2 regions of the Leisingera sp. McT4-56 genome follow, and region 2 is predicted to be linked to the other one. Evidence: riboswitches for the same ligand, from Rfam matches in the RefSeq annotation. Region 2 holds a riboswitch; the other holds the start of a gene.

Region 1 (7,519 bases), on a different contig from region 2:
CAGATGGCCGGTGCCGCACCCGAACTCCAGGACGCTGGCGAAGCGCCGCGGCGCGCCTTGCTGCTGCAGCATCGCGGCCAGCTGGCCGGCAATATCCGCCTGCACGGAGGCCGAGCCGTGATAACTCTCCAGCCCGCGCCGAAAACTCTGGCGCACGCGGGACTGATCCAGATGCGGGGGCTGCATATCCTTCATCAGAACAGCTCCTCCCACTGGGCAAACCGGTCAAACGGCGCATGCGGCGCATCCAGATGCGACACGTTCTGCCCGGCCCAGGCGCGGGCCAGATTGGCGGGCGGAAAAATCTTGTCGCCGGAGCTGATCCAGACCCGGCTGAACCGCATCTGCGGCGCGTCTCCGCGGCGCTCAACCGCCAGCAGCTCGGCCCGCCGCGCCTCCACGTCCAGCGCCTCGGCCTCTTGCGGGGCGCCGAACACGCGGGCCAGGAACTGCTGATAGCTTTCGAGGCTCAGGGTCTCCACGGTGCGGCGGAACACGGCGGGCGGAATGCCCGCGCTGCGATTCACCGGCTGCAGGCTGCCGTTTACTGCCACTTTGCGGGCAAAGGGGTCGGGGCGCCCCTGCTGCCAATGGGCATATGAGGCGACGCCGAACGACCAGGCCAGCAGGCTGACCCGCCCGTAACCGGACAGGTCCGGCAGCTCCGCGTCCAGACGCGTGTAATCACTAGCAAACAGAACGTCCTGCGGGCCATCCAGGTGCCAGAACACCTCCGGCCCCACAGCCCAGCCGCCGAAGACCACGATGGCCTCGGCTGCACTGTCCTGTTTGAGCCAGCGGAACTCCATTTTCTACAGCTCCCGCGCCAGCCGCAGCATGCCTGCGGTGATCTCGCTCAGCTGCTCCGGCGCCGTGATGAAGGGCGGCATCGTGTAGATGTTGGTGCCGAACGGGCGCAGAAACACGCCCATTTCATGCGCCCGGGCATGCGCCTCGTCGGCTGAGACGCGGTGCTTCATCTCGATGACGCCGATGGCGCCCAGCACCCGCACGTCCGCCACGTTGGGCAGGTCGCGGGCCGGGGCCAGTTCGGCCTGCATCTGTTCGCCGATTGCCGCCACCGTGCCGCGCCAGTCCTGCCCTGTGAGCAGGTCCAGCGACGCCTTGGCCGCGGCACAGGCCAGCGGGTTGCCCATATAGGTCGGCCCGTGCATGAACAGCCCGGGGTTGCCGCCGCCGATGCCCTCCGCCACGCGGTCGTTGGTCATGGTGCAGGCGAAGGAGATATGGCCGCCGGTCAGCCCCTTGCCGAGGCAGATGATGTCCGGCTCGACACTGCAGAAATTGGTTGCGAACAGCTCCCCCGTGCGGCCGAAGCCGGTGGCGATCTCGTCGAAGATCAGGAGGATGCCCAGTTCATCACAGAGCGCGCGCGCCTGATTGAGATATTCGGGGTGATAGAAATACATCCCGCCGGTGCCCTGCACCACGGGCTCCAGGATGAAGGCGGCGATCCTCTCGGCGTTGGCCTCCAGCACTGCCCGCAGCTCGCCCAGGCCGTTCTGCGCCGGGTCGTCATTCCAGTCCTGATGAATGCGGACCGGCGGGCGGGAGACGAAGTGCTGCACGCTCAGCGCGCCCTGGAACAGGTGGTGCATGCCGGTATCCGGGTCGCAGACGCTCATCGCCTTCCAGGTGTCGCCGTGATAGCCGGAGCGGATGGTGGCAAATTCCTTGCGCCCCGCCTGGCCGATGGCGTGCTGATACTGCACCGCCATCTTCATCGCCACCTCGACCGAGACCGAACCGCTGTCGCAATAGAAGATGCGGGTAAGGCTATCGGGTGTGATCTCCAAGAGCTTGCGGCCCAGGTCGATGGCCGGATCATGGGTCAGCCCGCCGAACATCACATGCGGCAGGGTGTCGAGCTGGTCGTGGATTGCCTTGGTGATCGCCGGGTTCTTGTGGCCGTGCATCATGCACCACCAGGACGACATGGCGTCGATCAGCCGGGTGCCGTCGTCCAGGGTGATGTACATGCCTTCGCTTTCCTTCACCACGAAGGTCGGGCCGGGCTTGGCGACATTGGTGTAGGGATGCCAGAGATGCTGCTGATCAAACTCCAGCTGGGTGAGGTCTGCGGCACTCATGACAGCGCCTCCTTGATCAGATCCACCCGGATGCTGGCCTGAAAGGCCACGGCCAGCGCGTCAGAGGTCAGCTCGCCCAGCACCGGCAACCGTCCCAGGTGCGCCACCTGGCCGAATTGGCAGATGGTTTCCTCCACCGCCGGTTCCGCGTCGCCGATGAAGGCCACGCCGATCACCGGGCAGCTTGCATCGCGCAGCGCTTTCAGCGACAGCAGCGTGTGGTTGATCGTGCCCAGCTGGGTCCGGGCGCAGAGGATCACCGGCGCGCCCCAGCGGGCAACCAGGTCGAGATACAGCACCTTGCGGTTCAGCGGCACCATCAGCCCGCCTGCGCCTTCGGCCACCAGCACGCCGTCAACCTCGGGCAAGGGCAGCGCATCCGGGTCGATCTCCACGCCTTCGGCCTCTGCCGACAGATGCGGCGAGGCGGGCAGCTGCAGCAGATAGCCTTCCGGCAGCGCCGGGCGGCCCGACAGGCGGGCCACGGTCTGGCTGTCGGTCTCGTCCTCCAGCCCCGATTGCACCGGCTTCCAATAGGTGGCGCCCAGCGCCTGCACCAGGCCGGCCGAGAAGATGGTCTTGCCGATGCCGGTATCGGTTCCGGTCACGATCAGCGCGTTCATGGGGTTGTCTCCATTTCCCGGGCGAGGTCTTCGAACATCTGGGTGATGACCTCTGCCCCCGTGTTCAACGTGATCGACAGCCGCAGCCGCGAGGTGCCGCGCGGCACTGTCGGCGGGCGGATGCCGCGGATGTCATAACCATGGCCTTGCATCCGCGAAGCCAGCGCCATGGTGCGCTTGTCATCGCCGATCACCACCGGCAGGATCTGGCTTTGGAACCCTTCCAGCCCGCACAGACGCTTGGCCTCGCCTTGCGCATGGGTAATTCCCTGCCACGCCTGTTCGCGGCGGCCCGGGTTCTGCTGAAGTTCCTGCAAGGCCGCCCGCACCAGCGCCGCGTTCAGCGGCGACGGCGCGGTGGCAAAGATGAACCCGCGCGCCTTGTTGATCAGCGTCTCGATCAGCACCCGCTGACCGCAGATCAACGCGCCCGAGGCGCCCAGCGCCTTGCCGCAGGTGTGTAAGGAAAGAACGTTGGGGCGGCGGGCGATTTCATGCGCCAGCCCGCAGCCCAGGTCGCCGAACACGCCGGAAGAATGCGCCTCATCCACCACCAGCACGGCGCCCTCTGCATCCGCCAGCGCCAACAGCGCCTCCAGCGGGGCGAGGTCTCCATCCATGGAGTAGACCGCCTCAACCGCGATCCAGACCTGGCCTGAACCGCCTGACGAGCGCCAGTCCTTCAGCACCCGTGCCGCGTCCTCCGCATCGCTGTGTGCAAAGCTGCGGGTCTCTGCCCGGCCCAGCCGCATCCCGTCATGGGTGCTGGCATGGATCAGCGCATCATAGAGCACCAGATCGCCCTGCTGCGGCAGGGTGGAGAAGATCGCCTGATTGGCGTTGAAACCGCCACCCATGAACAACGCGGCCTCAGTGCCGAAGAATTCAGCCGCCTCAGCTTCCAGACGCTGGTGTTCCGCGTCATTGCCGCGCAAGAGGCGCGAGCCGCCCGCCCCCACCGGCACCCCGCGCGCCAGCGCGTCTGCGGCGGCCGCGCGCAGCACATCGCTGCCCGCCAGCCCGAGGTAGTCGTTGGAGGCAAAGTCATACCCGTCCCGCGGCATCAGCTGCCGGTAGCGCCCGCGCGTGCGCAGCGCTTCCAGCGATTTCTCATGCCTCGGGAAGGCGCCCGCCATTAGCGGCTGCCGTCGCAGCCTGCCGCCATCGCGGTGATGCCCAGACGGTCGAACAGCTGCTGGTCCTTGTCCTCTTCGGGGTTGTCCGCGGTCAGCAGCGTGTCGCCCACAAAGATCGAGTTGGCACCGGCAAAGAAGCACATCGCCTGCATCTCGTCCGACATATCTGTGCGGCCCGCGGACAGGCGCACATGCGATTTCGGCATTAGGATGCGGGCCAGCGCCACCGAGCGGACGAATTCGATCGGGTCCAGCTTCTCGACATCGGCCAGCGGCGTGTCGGCGATCGGGATCAGCATGTTGACCGGCACCGAATCCGGGTGCACCTCCAGCGTGGCCAGCGCCAGCATCATGTCGATACGGTCGAGCTGCTTTTCCCCCATGCCGACGATGCCGCCGGAGCAGACCTTGATGCCCGCCTCGCGCACCCGGTTCAGGGTGTCGATACGGTCGGCAAAGGTGCGGGTGGTGATGATTTCGGAGTAGTAGCGCTCCGAGGTGTCGATGTTGTGGTTATAGTAGTCGAGACCGGCGTCGCGCAGGCGGAACACCTGTTCCTCGTCCAGCATGCCCAGGGTCATGCAGGTTTCCATGCCCAGGTCCTTGACCCCCTGCACCATCGCCTCCAGCGCCGCCATGTCGCGGTCCTTGGGCGAACGCCAGGCGGCGCCCATGCAGTAACGGGTCGCGCCGCCTTCCTTGGCTTTTTTGGCCTCGGCGATCACGCGCTGCACCTCGATCAGCTTGGAGGCCGAGAGCTGCGCGCCGTTGCGGGCCGACTGGGAGCAATAGGCGCAGTCCTCGGCGCAACCGCCGGTCTTGATGCTGAGGAGCTTGGATTTCTGCACCTGGTTGGGATCGAAATACTGCCGGTGCACGGTGTGCGCCTGAAACAGCAAGTCCATGAAAGGCTTGTTGTAAATCGCTTCCGCTTCCTCGCGGGTCCAGTCGGTGCGGATGGGCGCAGCGTCCAGCATGCTGTCTCCTGTTCTCTATACCTGTTGGCCATGCGCGGATGGCGTTTCCGGTTTTTATAGATAATTTTACCGCCCCCGATCAAGCATCAAAGCTGCGCTGCAGCGATTTGCCCCAATACCGCGCCAATTAGGCCAATACAGAACTGATATTAATGGCAAAAAATAATCTACAAAGATTCCGGTTGACGCAAACCCCGCACCTCCCCTAGCCCTATAGGCACGCAGGGGAGTCCCGCCCAAGGGACTGAGAGGCGTCATGGTACGGGGCATCCCGGACCGGCGGCGCGACCCTTTGAACCTGACCCAGTTGATACTGGCGTAGGAAGCTAGAAGCATGGCGCGGCGCCCCCGGCGGCAACCCGTGTTTCGAACAGGCAGCATGCGTGCACCGGCCGTACACCGGCTGTACACCCCCCTGCCCGTTTTCCTCCGTCCCGGCTCAATTGGTGTTTTTGAACCGAAGGCCCGGAGGAACACCAGATGAACGTCCCCAACCCCAAGATCACCACGGGCGCATTGCCCGCATCGCGCAAGATCTACGTCAGCGGCGAGGTCCATGAGGACATCCGCGTGCCGATGCGCGAGATCTCCACCCACCCCACCGCGGGCGAGGCGCCGCTGCCGGTCTATGACAGCTCCGGCCCCTACACCGACCCCGATGTGCTGACCGACATCCGTCAGGGCCTGCCGCAGCTGCGCCGCCAGTGGATCGAGGCGCGCGGCGATGTCGAGAGCTATCAGGGCCGCGATGTGAAGCCGGAGGATAACGGCTTTGTCGAAGGCGACCGGCTGACGCCTGAGTTCCCGGTGAAGCCCGCCCCCCTGCGCGGCAAGGACGGCAAGGCGCCGACCCAACTGGCCTATGCCCGTGCGGGCATCATCACGCCGGAGATGGAGTTCGTGGCGATCCGCGAAAACCAGCTGCGCGAGCTGTCGCCCTGCCACGCGAACCGCGATGGCAATGACTTCGGCGCCAACATCCCGGATTACGTGACCCCGGAATTCGTGCGCCAGGAAATCGCTGCAGGCCGTGCCATCATCCCCGCCAACATCAACCACCCGGAAATCGAGCCGATGATCATCGGCCGCAATTTCAAGGTGAAGATCAACGCCAATATGGGCACCTCTGCCGTCACCTCCTCGATGGAGGAAGAAGTCGACAAGCTGGTCTGGGCGATCCGCTGGGGCGCCGACACGGTGATGGACCTGTCCACGGGGCGCAACATTCACAACACCCGTGAATGGATCGTGCGCAACTCCCCCGTGCCGATCGGCACGGTGCCGATCTACCAGGCGCTGGAGAAGGTGAACGGCATCGCCGAGGACCTGACCTGGGAAGTGTTCCGCGACACGCTGATCGAACAGGCGGAACAGGGCGTCGATTACTTCACCATCCATGCGGGCGTGCGGCTGCACATGGTGCCGATGACGGTGAATCGGGTGACGGGGATCGTCTCGCGCGGCGGGTCGATCATGGCCAAGTGGTGCCTGCATCACCACAAGGAGAGCTTCCTCTATGAGCATTTCGAGGAAATCTGCGACATCTGCCGCCAGTATGACGTCTCCTTCTCGCTTGGCGACGGGCTGCGCCCCGGCTCCATCGCGGACGCCAATGACGAAGCGCAGTTTGCCGAATTGGAAACCCTGGGTGAGCTGACCAAGATCGCCTGGGCCAAGGACTGCCAGGTGATGATCGAAGGGCCGGGCCATGTCGCCATGCACAAGATCAAGGAGAACATGGACAAGCAGCTGGAGTGCTGCCACGAGGCGCCGTTCTATACGCTGGGGCCGCTGACCACCGATATCGCGCCAGGCTATGACCACATCACCAGCGGTATCGGCGCGGCGATGATCGGCTGGTTCGGCTGCGCGATGCTGTGCTACGTGACGCCGAAGGAGCACCTGGGCCTGCCCGACCGCGACGACGTGAAGACCGGGGTTATCACCTACAAGATCGCGGCCCATGCCGCCGACCTCGCCAAGGGGCTGCCGGGGGCGCAGCGCCGCGACGATGCCCTGTCCCGCGCCCGGTTCGAATTCCGCTGGGAAGATCAGTTCAACCTGTCGCTGGATCCGGACACCGCGCGCGAGTTCCACGACCAGACCCTGCCGAAACAGGCCCACAAGGTTGCCCATTTCTGCTCCATGTGCGGGCCGAAATTCTGCTCCATGCGGATCAGCCACGACATCCGCTCCGAGGCGCAGAAAGAGGGCATGGAGGCAATGGCCGCCAAGTTCCGCGAGGGCGGCGAGCTGTATGTGCCTGCCGCCGAGGCTGCGGAGCCGGCGGAATGATCACCATCGCAGGGGCCGGCGTGGCCGGCCTCGCCAGCGCCTATGAGCTTGCCCGCCGGGGGCTGGCGGTGACCATCTACGAGGCCGGGGATGCGCCGGACAATAACCCCTGCTCCTGGTTCGCGGGCGGCATGCTCGCGCCCTGGTGCGAGGGCGAAACCGCCGATCCGCAGGTGGTGCGGCTGGGCGCCGGGGCCATCGCCTGGTGGCAGCAGGTGACCGAAGTGGTGAAACGCGGCACGCTGGTCGTGGCGCCGCCGCGCGACGCCGCCGAACTCATCCGCTTTGCCCGCCGCACTGAAAGCCACCGCGTGGTGGGCGCAGCTGAGATCGCGGCGCTGGAGCCGGCCCTTGCCGGGCGGTTCCAGCAGGGGCTG
Region 2 (7,519 bases):
GCAGCGGCGCTGGCCGCCCAAGGCGTGCAGCCCGGTGACCGGGTGGCGGTGCAGGTCCAAAAAACCATTCAGGCGATCGAACTGTACCTTGGCACCGTCATGGCCGGCGGTATCTTCCTGCCGCTCAACACCGCCTATACCGGGCCGGAGGTGGCCTACTTTGTGGGCGACGCCTCTCCGTGCGTGGTGGTTTGCGATCCGGCGCGGCTGGAGGAAATCGGCGCCATTGCGGCTGGGGCAAAGGTGCTGACACTGGACGCCGCAGGGCAGGGAAGCCTGCGCGATCTGGCGGATGGACAGTCCGGTTTTGCACCCGTGTCACGTCAGCCAGATGATCTGGCGGCGATCCTTTACACTTCCGGCACCACCGGCCGCTCCAAAGGCGCGATGCTGAGCCATGATAACCTGGCGTCCAACTCGCTGACCCTGCGCGACTACTGGCGGTTCACCAAGGACGATGTGCTGATCCACGCGCTGCCGATCTTCCACACCCACGGGCTGTTTGTGGCGACCAATGTGGCGCTGTTTGCAGGCAGCCAGGTGGTGTTCCTGCCGGGCTTTGATGCCAATGCCATTCTGGAGGCAATGCCGTCCTCCACAGCGATGATGGGGGTGCCGACGTTTTATACCCGCCTGCTGGCGGATGAACGGCTGACGCGCGAACGCGCCGCCAATATGCGACTGTTCATTTCCGGCTCTGCGCCCTTGCTGGTCGATACCCATGAGCAGTGGGAGGCCCGCACAGGCCACCGCATCTTGGAACGCTACGGGATGACCGAAACCAATATGAGCACCTCCAACCCCTATGAGGGTGAGCGTCGCGCGGGCACCGTCGGTTTCCCGCTGCCGGGCGTGGAAGCCCGGGTGATGCAGGACGGCGCCGAGGTGCCCGCCGGAGAGATCGGCGTGCTGGAGGTGCGCGGCCCGAACGTGTTCCAGGGCTACTGGCAGATGCCGGAGAAGACGGCGGAAGAGCTGAAACCAGACGGCTGGTTCATCACCGGTGACATGGCAAAGGTCGACGCCGACGGCTATGTCACCATTGTCGGGCGCGAGAAGGACCTGATCATCACCGGCGGCTTCAACGTCTATCCCAAGGAGGTTGAGAGCCTGATCGACGACCTGCCCGGCGTTCTGGAAAGCGCGGTGATTGGCGTGCCGCATCCCGATTTCGGCGAGGGTGTGGTGGCTGTGGTGGTGCCGGAGACTGAAGGCACCAGCGCCGAGGCGATCAAGGCGGCTCTGTCGGGGCAATTGGCCAAGTTCAAGCAGCCCAAGGAGATCATCCTGCTGGAGGCCCTGCCGCGCAACACTATGGGCAAGGTGCAGAAGAAAGCCCTGCGCGAGGAATACGAGGGTCTTTTTGCCTAACCTTTGCTCTACCCGGCCGGTAGGCCGGGCTGCGCCTGCCTGCCCGTCAAACCGGAGGTTTGCCTCCGGCAAAACGGACAGGCGCATTTGGGCCAGCCCAGGCATGCGCAGCTCTCGGTTCTTAGTGTGTATGCGCCGCCGCGTGCGCCTCTTCCGCGCGCCATTCCCGCACGGCCTGCACCAGGATCTGTAAGGCGGAGTTCAGGAACAGCCCGCCCATGATGCCGGCCACAATGAGGTCCGGCCAGCCGGTTGCCGTGCCCCAAACCCCCAGGGCCGCAAACATCACCGCCACATTGCCAATCGCGTCGTTGCGCGAACACAGCCAGACCGACCGCACATTGGCGTCGCCGTCCTTGTAGCGGGCCAGCAGCAGCACCGAGATCAGGTTCGCCGCCAGTGCCATGAAGCCGATCACCCCCATGATATGGGCCTGCGGCACGCCGACGTAGAATACTTGGTATACAGTGGAGCCGAACACCCAGAGCCCCATCAGCAACAGGCTGATGCCCTTGCCCAGTGCCGCCAGCGCCCGGGTGCGCAGAGTGGCCCCGATCACCGCCAGCGAAATGCCATAGGTCAGCGCGTCACCCAGAAAATCCAAGGCGTCCGCCTTCAGCGCCTGGCTGCCGGACAGCTGGCCCGCACCCATTTCCACCGCAAACATGCCGGCGTTGATGGCGATCACCAGCCAAAGCCTGCGTTTGTAGTCGTCCGAGACCCCGTCGAATTTTGCGCTGTGGTTGCAGCAGCCTGCCATTGCTCTTGTCCTCATTCCTGATTCGATACCAATGTAAGGCCTCTAGTCACTAGAGCATCAAGAGGGTTTGCGCATGTTTTCCATCGGCCAGCTGTCCAAGGCCACCGGCGTCAAGGTGCCCACCATCCGCTATTACGAGGAAATCGGCCTATTGCCGGAACCGGGCCGCAACGCCGGCAACCAGCGCCGCTACGGGCAGGACGGCATGGACGCGCTGGGTTTCATCAAACACGCGCGCGATCTCGGGTTTTCGCTGGAGGACATCAAGGCGCTGATGGGGCTGGACGGGCATCTGGGCGATGATTGCGCCGAGGCCGACCGGATTGCCCGCAGCCAGCTGGCCAATGTGCGGGACCGCATCCGCAAGCTGCAGCAGCTGGCGTCCGAACTGGAGCGGATCAGCCACCTGTGCGACGGCGGCAGCGGCGGCTGTTGCAAGGTGCTGACGGCGCTGGGCGACCACAGCCAATGCGCGGGCGAGCACGGTTGAGGCGCAGGCTGAGAGGCGCCACCCGAACCAAATTCGGGCAACTCCCCTTGCTAGGGCCTGATCCTCAGCCGATGCGGCCCTGGTTTTCGCCGATCTGGCCGCGGTGCAGCAGCAGGTGGTCCAGGATCACGCAGGCCATCATTGCCTCGGCCACCGGCACCGCGCGGATGCCGACGCAGGGGTCGTGGCGGCCCTTGGTGATCACTTCGGTGGCGGAGCCGTCCTTGCGGATTGACTTGCGCGGTGTGAGGATTGAGGAGGTCGGTTTCACTGCAAACCGCACCACCACATCCTGCCCAGTGGAGATCCCGCCCAGGATGCCGCCGGCGTGGTTGGAGGAATACTCCGGGCCGTTTTCACCCATGAAGATCTCATCAGCGTTTTCCGAGCCCTTGAGGCGCGCGGCATTCATGCCCTCGCCGATCTCGACGCCTTTGACTGCGTTGATCGACATCATCGCGGCGGCCAGATCGGTGTCCAGCTTGCCATAGACGGGCGCGCCGATGCCTGCGGGGACACCCCGGGCAACAACCTCAACCACGGCGCCAACGGAATCATGCGCCTTGCGCAGGCCTTGCAGGTAGTCTTCCCATTCCTGAACTGCGCCTGCGTCAGGGATCCAGAAATCGTTCTGATCAATCGCGTCCCAGTCGAACCGGCTGCGGTCGATCTCCAGCTCGCCCATTTGGGTCATGTAGCCCTTGATCTCCAGCCCCGGCACCAGCGCCTTGATTGCTTCACGTGCAACACCGCCGGCTGCAACCCGCGCCGCGGTCTCGCGTGCCGAGGAGCGGCCGCCGCCGCGGTAGTCGCGGTTGCCATACTTCTGGAAATAGGTGATGTCGGCGTGGCCCGGACGGAAGGTCTGGGAAATCTCACCGTAATCCTTGGACCGCTGGTCGGTGTTTTCGATCATCAGCTGGATCGGGGTGCCGGTCGATTTGCCCTCGAACACGCCGGACAGGATCTTCACCGCATCCGGCTCATTGCGCTGGGTGGTGTTCTTGTTCTGGCCGGGGCGGCGCTTATCCAGCCACTGCTGCAGCATTTCCGGCTCCAGCGGCACATTCGGCGGGCAGCCGTCGACGGTGGCGCCAAGCGCGGGCCCGTGGCTCTCGCCCCAGGTGGTGACGCGGAAGAGGTGTCCAAAGCTGTTCATCGACATGAGGCGCGGTCTCCTTTGCGGGACGTGCTTAGCGGGCAGGGGCCTGTGCCTCAAGCGGATTCCTCTGCGGCATAGGAACAGGGGGCGCTGCCCCAGCCGCCTGCGGCGGCTCCCCCGGGGATATTTTCAGCCGGAAGAACAGGGGATCGGCGCCGGCAGCGGTCCAGTTTGCCTGAAGCGTAGGTCCTGGCGGGGCTTTGGCTTGTCTTTGTTGCGGCCAAACCCTAATGTCCGCGCCACCTCGGGGTGCGCTTCGGCGCTGAGATGACACCCGTTGAACCTGAACCGGATCACACCGGCGGAGGGAAGGTACTGGACAGCCTCCACCCTTGCCCAAAGCCGCAAAGGAGGATGGCATGAAACATCTTGCATTTGCAGCGGGACTGCTTGGCGCCTCGGCAGCCTTTGCCGATACGCCCGAACTCACCGTTTATACCTATGACAGCTTTGTCTCCGATTGGGGCCCCGGCCCGGCGGTGGAAAAAGCGTTTGAGGAAGTCTGCGGCTGCGACCTGAAACTGGTGGGCGCTGGCGACGGCGCGGCACTGCTGGCGCGGGTCAAGCTGGAAGGCGCACGCTCTGACGCCGATGTGGTTCTGGGCCTCGACACCAACCTGACCGCGGCGGCCAAGGAAACCGGCCTGTTTGCGGAGCATTCGGTCAGCGCCGACTATGCGCTGCCGGTCGAATGGAATGACGCGACCTTTGTACCGTATGACTGGGGCTACTTCGCCTTTGTCCACAACGCCGATGCCGCGGCGCCTGCGGATTTCAAGGCGCTGGCCGCCAGCGACAAGAAGATTGTCATTCAGGATCCGCGCTCCTCGACCCCCGGCTTGGGCCTGCTGTTGTGGGTCAAGGCCGCCTATGGCGACGAAGCGCCGGAGATCTGGAAGGGCCTCTCTGACAACGTGGTCACCGTGACCAAGGGCTGGTCCGAGGCCTATGGCATGTTCCTGGAGGGCGAGGCCGACATGGTGCTGTCCTACACCACCTCGCCCGCCTACCATCTGATTGCGGAGGAAGACGGCTCCAAGGCAGCGGCTGCCTTTGACGAGGGCCACTACATGCAGGTGGAAGTTGCAGCGAAGCTCGCAAACACCGACCAGCCGGAGCTGGCCGACCAGTTCCTGGCCTTTATGGTGTCGGATGCGTTCCAATCGATAATCCCGACCACCAACTGGATGTACCCGGCTGTGACCCCGGCGGCGGGCCTGCCGGAAGGGTTCGAAACCTTGATCGCGCCGGAGAAATCGCTGCTGCTGAGCGAGACTGAGGCAGCGGACGTGCGCGATGCGGCGCTGGGCGAATGGCTGGACGCGCTCAGCCAGTAAGCGCCTTTCCCGGTATCAGCGCGGCCCTTCTGGTGGCGGCGCTGATTCTGGGGACGCTGGGGGCTGTTGCCCTGCGGGCCGAGGCCGGCACCGGGTTTAGCGCCAGCGACTGGGCCGCGCTGCGGTTCACGCTGACCCAGGCGAGCCTGTCGGCGCTCTTGAGCGTTGGCCTTGCCATCCCTGTCGCCCGCGCGCTGGCGCGGCGGCGGTTTTGGGGGCGGAGCCTGCTGATCGCGCTGTTGGGCGCGCCCTTCATTCTGCCTGTCATTGTGGCCATTCTTGGCTTGCTGGCGGTCTTCGGCCGCGCCGGCTGGCTGAGCAGCTTGCTGGGGCTGTTCGGGCTGGAGCCGGTGCAGATCTACGGGCTGCACGGGGTGGTGCTGGCGCATGTTTTTTTCAACTTGCCGCTGGCGACCCGGCTGATTCTGCAAGGCTGGCAGGAAATCCCTGCCGAACGCTTCCGCCTGGCGGCGCAGCTGGATGCCGGGCCGCTGGCGATGTGGCGGCTGCTGGAAGGCCCGATGCTGCGGCGGGTGGCGCCGGGCGCGTTTGCGGTTGTCTTTGCCATTTGCCTCTCCAGCTTTGCGGTGGCGCTGACTTTAGGCGGGGGGCCAAGGGCCACCACCATCGAACTTGCTATCTACCAGGCGTTCCGCTTTGATTTCGACCTAGGACGGGCGGCGCTGCTGTCGGGCCTGCAGTTGTTGCTGACTGGTGCTGCCGCGCTGGTTGCGCTGCGGGTGTCAGCTGGTGAAGGCTTTGGCGCCGGCCTTGACCGGGCAGTGCGGCGCTGGGACGGGCAGGGTCGGCCCGCGCGCTGCGCTGATGTTTTCTGGATAGTCTTTTCCGCTGTTTTTCTGTTGCTACCGCTGGGCGCAATAGTGCTGGCAGGCTTGCCGGGGCTGACAGCCTTAAAAGGCAGTGTCTGGCAGGCGGCTGGCAACTCCATTTTGGTTGCTGCGCTTAGCACCGTGATCCTGCTGGCGCTTGCCTTGCCGATGGCGGCTGCCGTGGCGGCGGGCCGCAACGGCATAACTGAACTGTCGGGCATTCTTGGCCTCGCGGCCTCCCCCCTGGTGATCGGCACCGGGCTGTTCATCCTGATCTATCCCATTGCGGACCCCTTTGCCCTGGTGCTGCCGGTGACGGCGCTGGTCAATGCGGTGATGGCGCTGCCCTTTGCCATGCGTATCCTGGTCCCGCGCGCCCGGGAGGTGCTGGGGCGCTATGGCCGCCTGTCGCTGTCGCTGGACATGCAGGGCTGGGCCTTTGTGCGCCGGGTCTACCTGCCGCGGATGCGGGCGCAGACGGGGTTTGCCGCAGGACTGGCGGCCGCCCTGTCGATGGGCGACCTCGGCGTGGTGGCGCTGTTTGCCGATCCGGATTTCGCAACGCTGCCCTTGCAGATTTACCGGCTGATGGGGGCCTACCGGATGGAGGCGGCGGCGGGTGCGGCGCTGCTCTTGCTGATGCTGTCGATGGGGGCGTTCTGGATTTTGGACCGCGGGGGGCGCTGGCATGCTGAGGCTTGAGAACTGCCGGATCATGAACGGCGATTACGCGGTGGAGGCGGATCTGGAGATCGCGCCCGGAGCTTGCGTGGCGGTGATCGGCCCGTCTGGCGCCGGGAAATCCACGCTGGTGGAGGCGATCGCCGGTTTTCTGCCCATCACCCGCGGGCGAGTCTTGTGGAACGGAGCCGACCTGACCCGCCAGCCGCCGGGCAAGCGGCCGGTGGCGATGCTGTTTCAGGACGGCAACCTGTTTCCGCATCTGACCGTGGCGCAGAACGTTGGCTTGGGGCTGCATGCAAACCTGCGGCTGAACCAGTTGGAGTGGGATAGGGTCGGCGCGGCATTGGCGCGGGTTGGACTTGGCGGCATGGGCGGGCGCAAGCCTGCGGCGCTGTCCGGCGGCCAGCAAAGCCGGGTGGCGCTGGCGCGGGTTCTGGTGCAGGGGCGCGATATCCTGCTGCTGGATGAGCCCTTTGCCGCGCTGGGCCCGGCGATGAAGGCTGAGATGCTGGATCTGGTGGCGGAACTGGCCCGCGAAAGCGGCGCCACGGTGCTGATGGTCAGCCATGACCCGAATGACGCCCGCCGGATTGCAGATCAGGTGGTGCTGGTGGCGGAGGGCGAGGCGCATCCGCCCAGAGCGACGGCGGAGTTGCTGGACAACCCGCCGCCTGCCTTGAAGGCTTATTTGGGGTGAACAATGGCCGGGCCGCTTGCGGCCCGGCCTGCGCCTGCCGGGGGCAGGCGTTGGCCGCTGTTTTACGCAGCCAGCACCGTTTTCCGCGTTTTGGTGATCATCAGCGCGGCATTTGCAGCTTCACGCCCCTTCTCCACAAAATGCGCGCGGTAAATCGCGTTGTGGTGCTCAGTCTCCTGATACTGATG

What was found. A riboswitch is a leader RNA that binds a small molecule or an ion and turns the genes downstream of it on or off. The one in region 2 is predicted to bind thiamine pyrophosphate.
Region 1: linked by a shared signal. The riboswitch ahead of thiC (phosphomethylpyrimidine synthase ThiC) and the one ahead of thiB (thiamine ABC transporter substrate binding subunit) in region 2 are both predicted to bind thiamine pyrophosphate.

What each region holds. Positions count from the first base shown of each region.
Region 1 is NZ_JAJALF010000006.1:82,727-90,245, reverse strand. It holds gene bioC (malonyl-ACP O-methyltransferase BioC) at 1-195, opposite strand, end outside; gene LHL23_RS09450 (pimeloyl-ACP methyl esterase BioG family protein) at 195-809, opposite strand; gene bioA (adenosylmethionine--8-amino-7-oxononanoate transaminase) at 813-2,111, opposite strand; gene bioD (dethiobiotin synthase) at 2,108-2,734, opposite strand; gene LHL23_RS09435 (8-amino-7-oxononanoate synthase) at 2,731-3,870, opposite strand; gene bioB (biotin synthase BioB) at 3,870-4,847, opposite strand; TPP riboswitch at 5,061-5,189, shown strand; gene thiC (phosphomethylpyrimidine synthase ThiC) at 5,328-7,142, shown strand; gene LHL23_RS09420 (FAD-dependent oxidoreductase) at 7,139-7,519, shown strand, end outside.
Region 2 is NZ_JAJALF010000022.1:31,386-38,904, reverse strand. It holds gene LHL23_RS19325 (malonate--CoA ligase) at 1-1,371, shown strand, start outside; gene LHL23_RS19320 (cation transporter) at 1,493-2,131, opposite strand; gene LHL23_RS19315 (MerR family transcriptional regulator) at 2,205-2,621, shown strand; gene aroC (chorismate synthase) at 2,686-3,786, opposite strand; TPP riboswitch at 4,019-4,110, shown strand; gene thiB (thiamine ABC transporter substrate binding subunit) at 4,143-5,120, shown strand; gene LHL23_RS19300 (thiamine/thiamine pyrophosphate ABC transporter permease ThiP) at 5,096-6,652, shown strand; gene LHL23_RS19295 (thiamine ABC transporter ATP-binding protein) at 6,639-7,331, shown strand; gene LHL23_RS19290 (6,7-dimethyl-8-ribityllumazine synthase) at 7,394-7,519, opposite strand, start outside.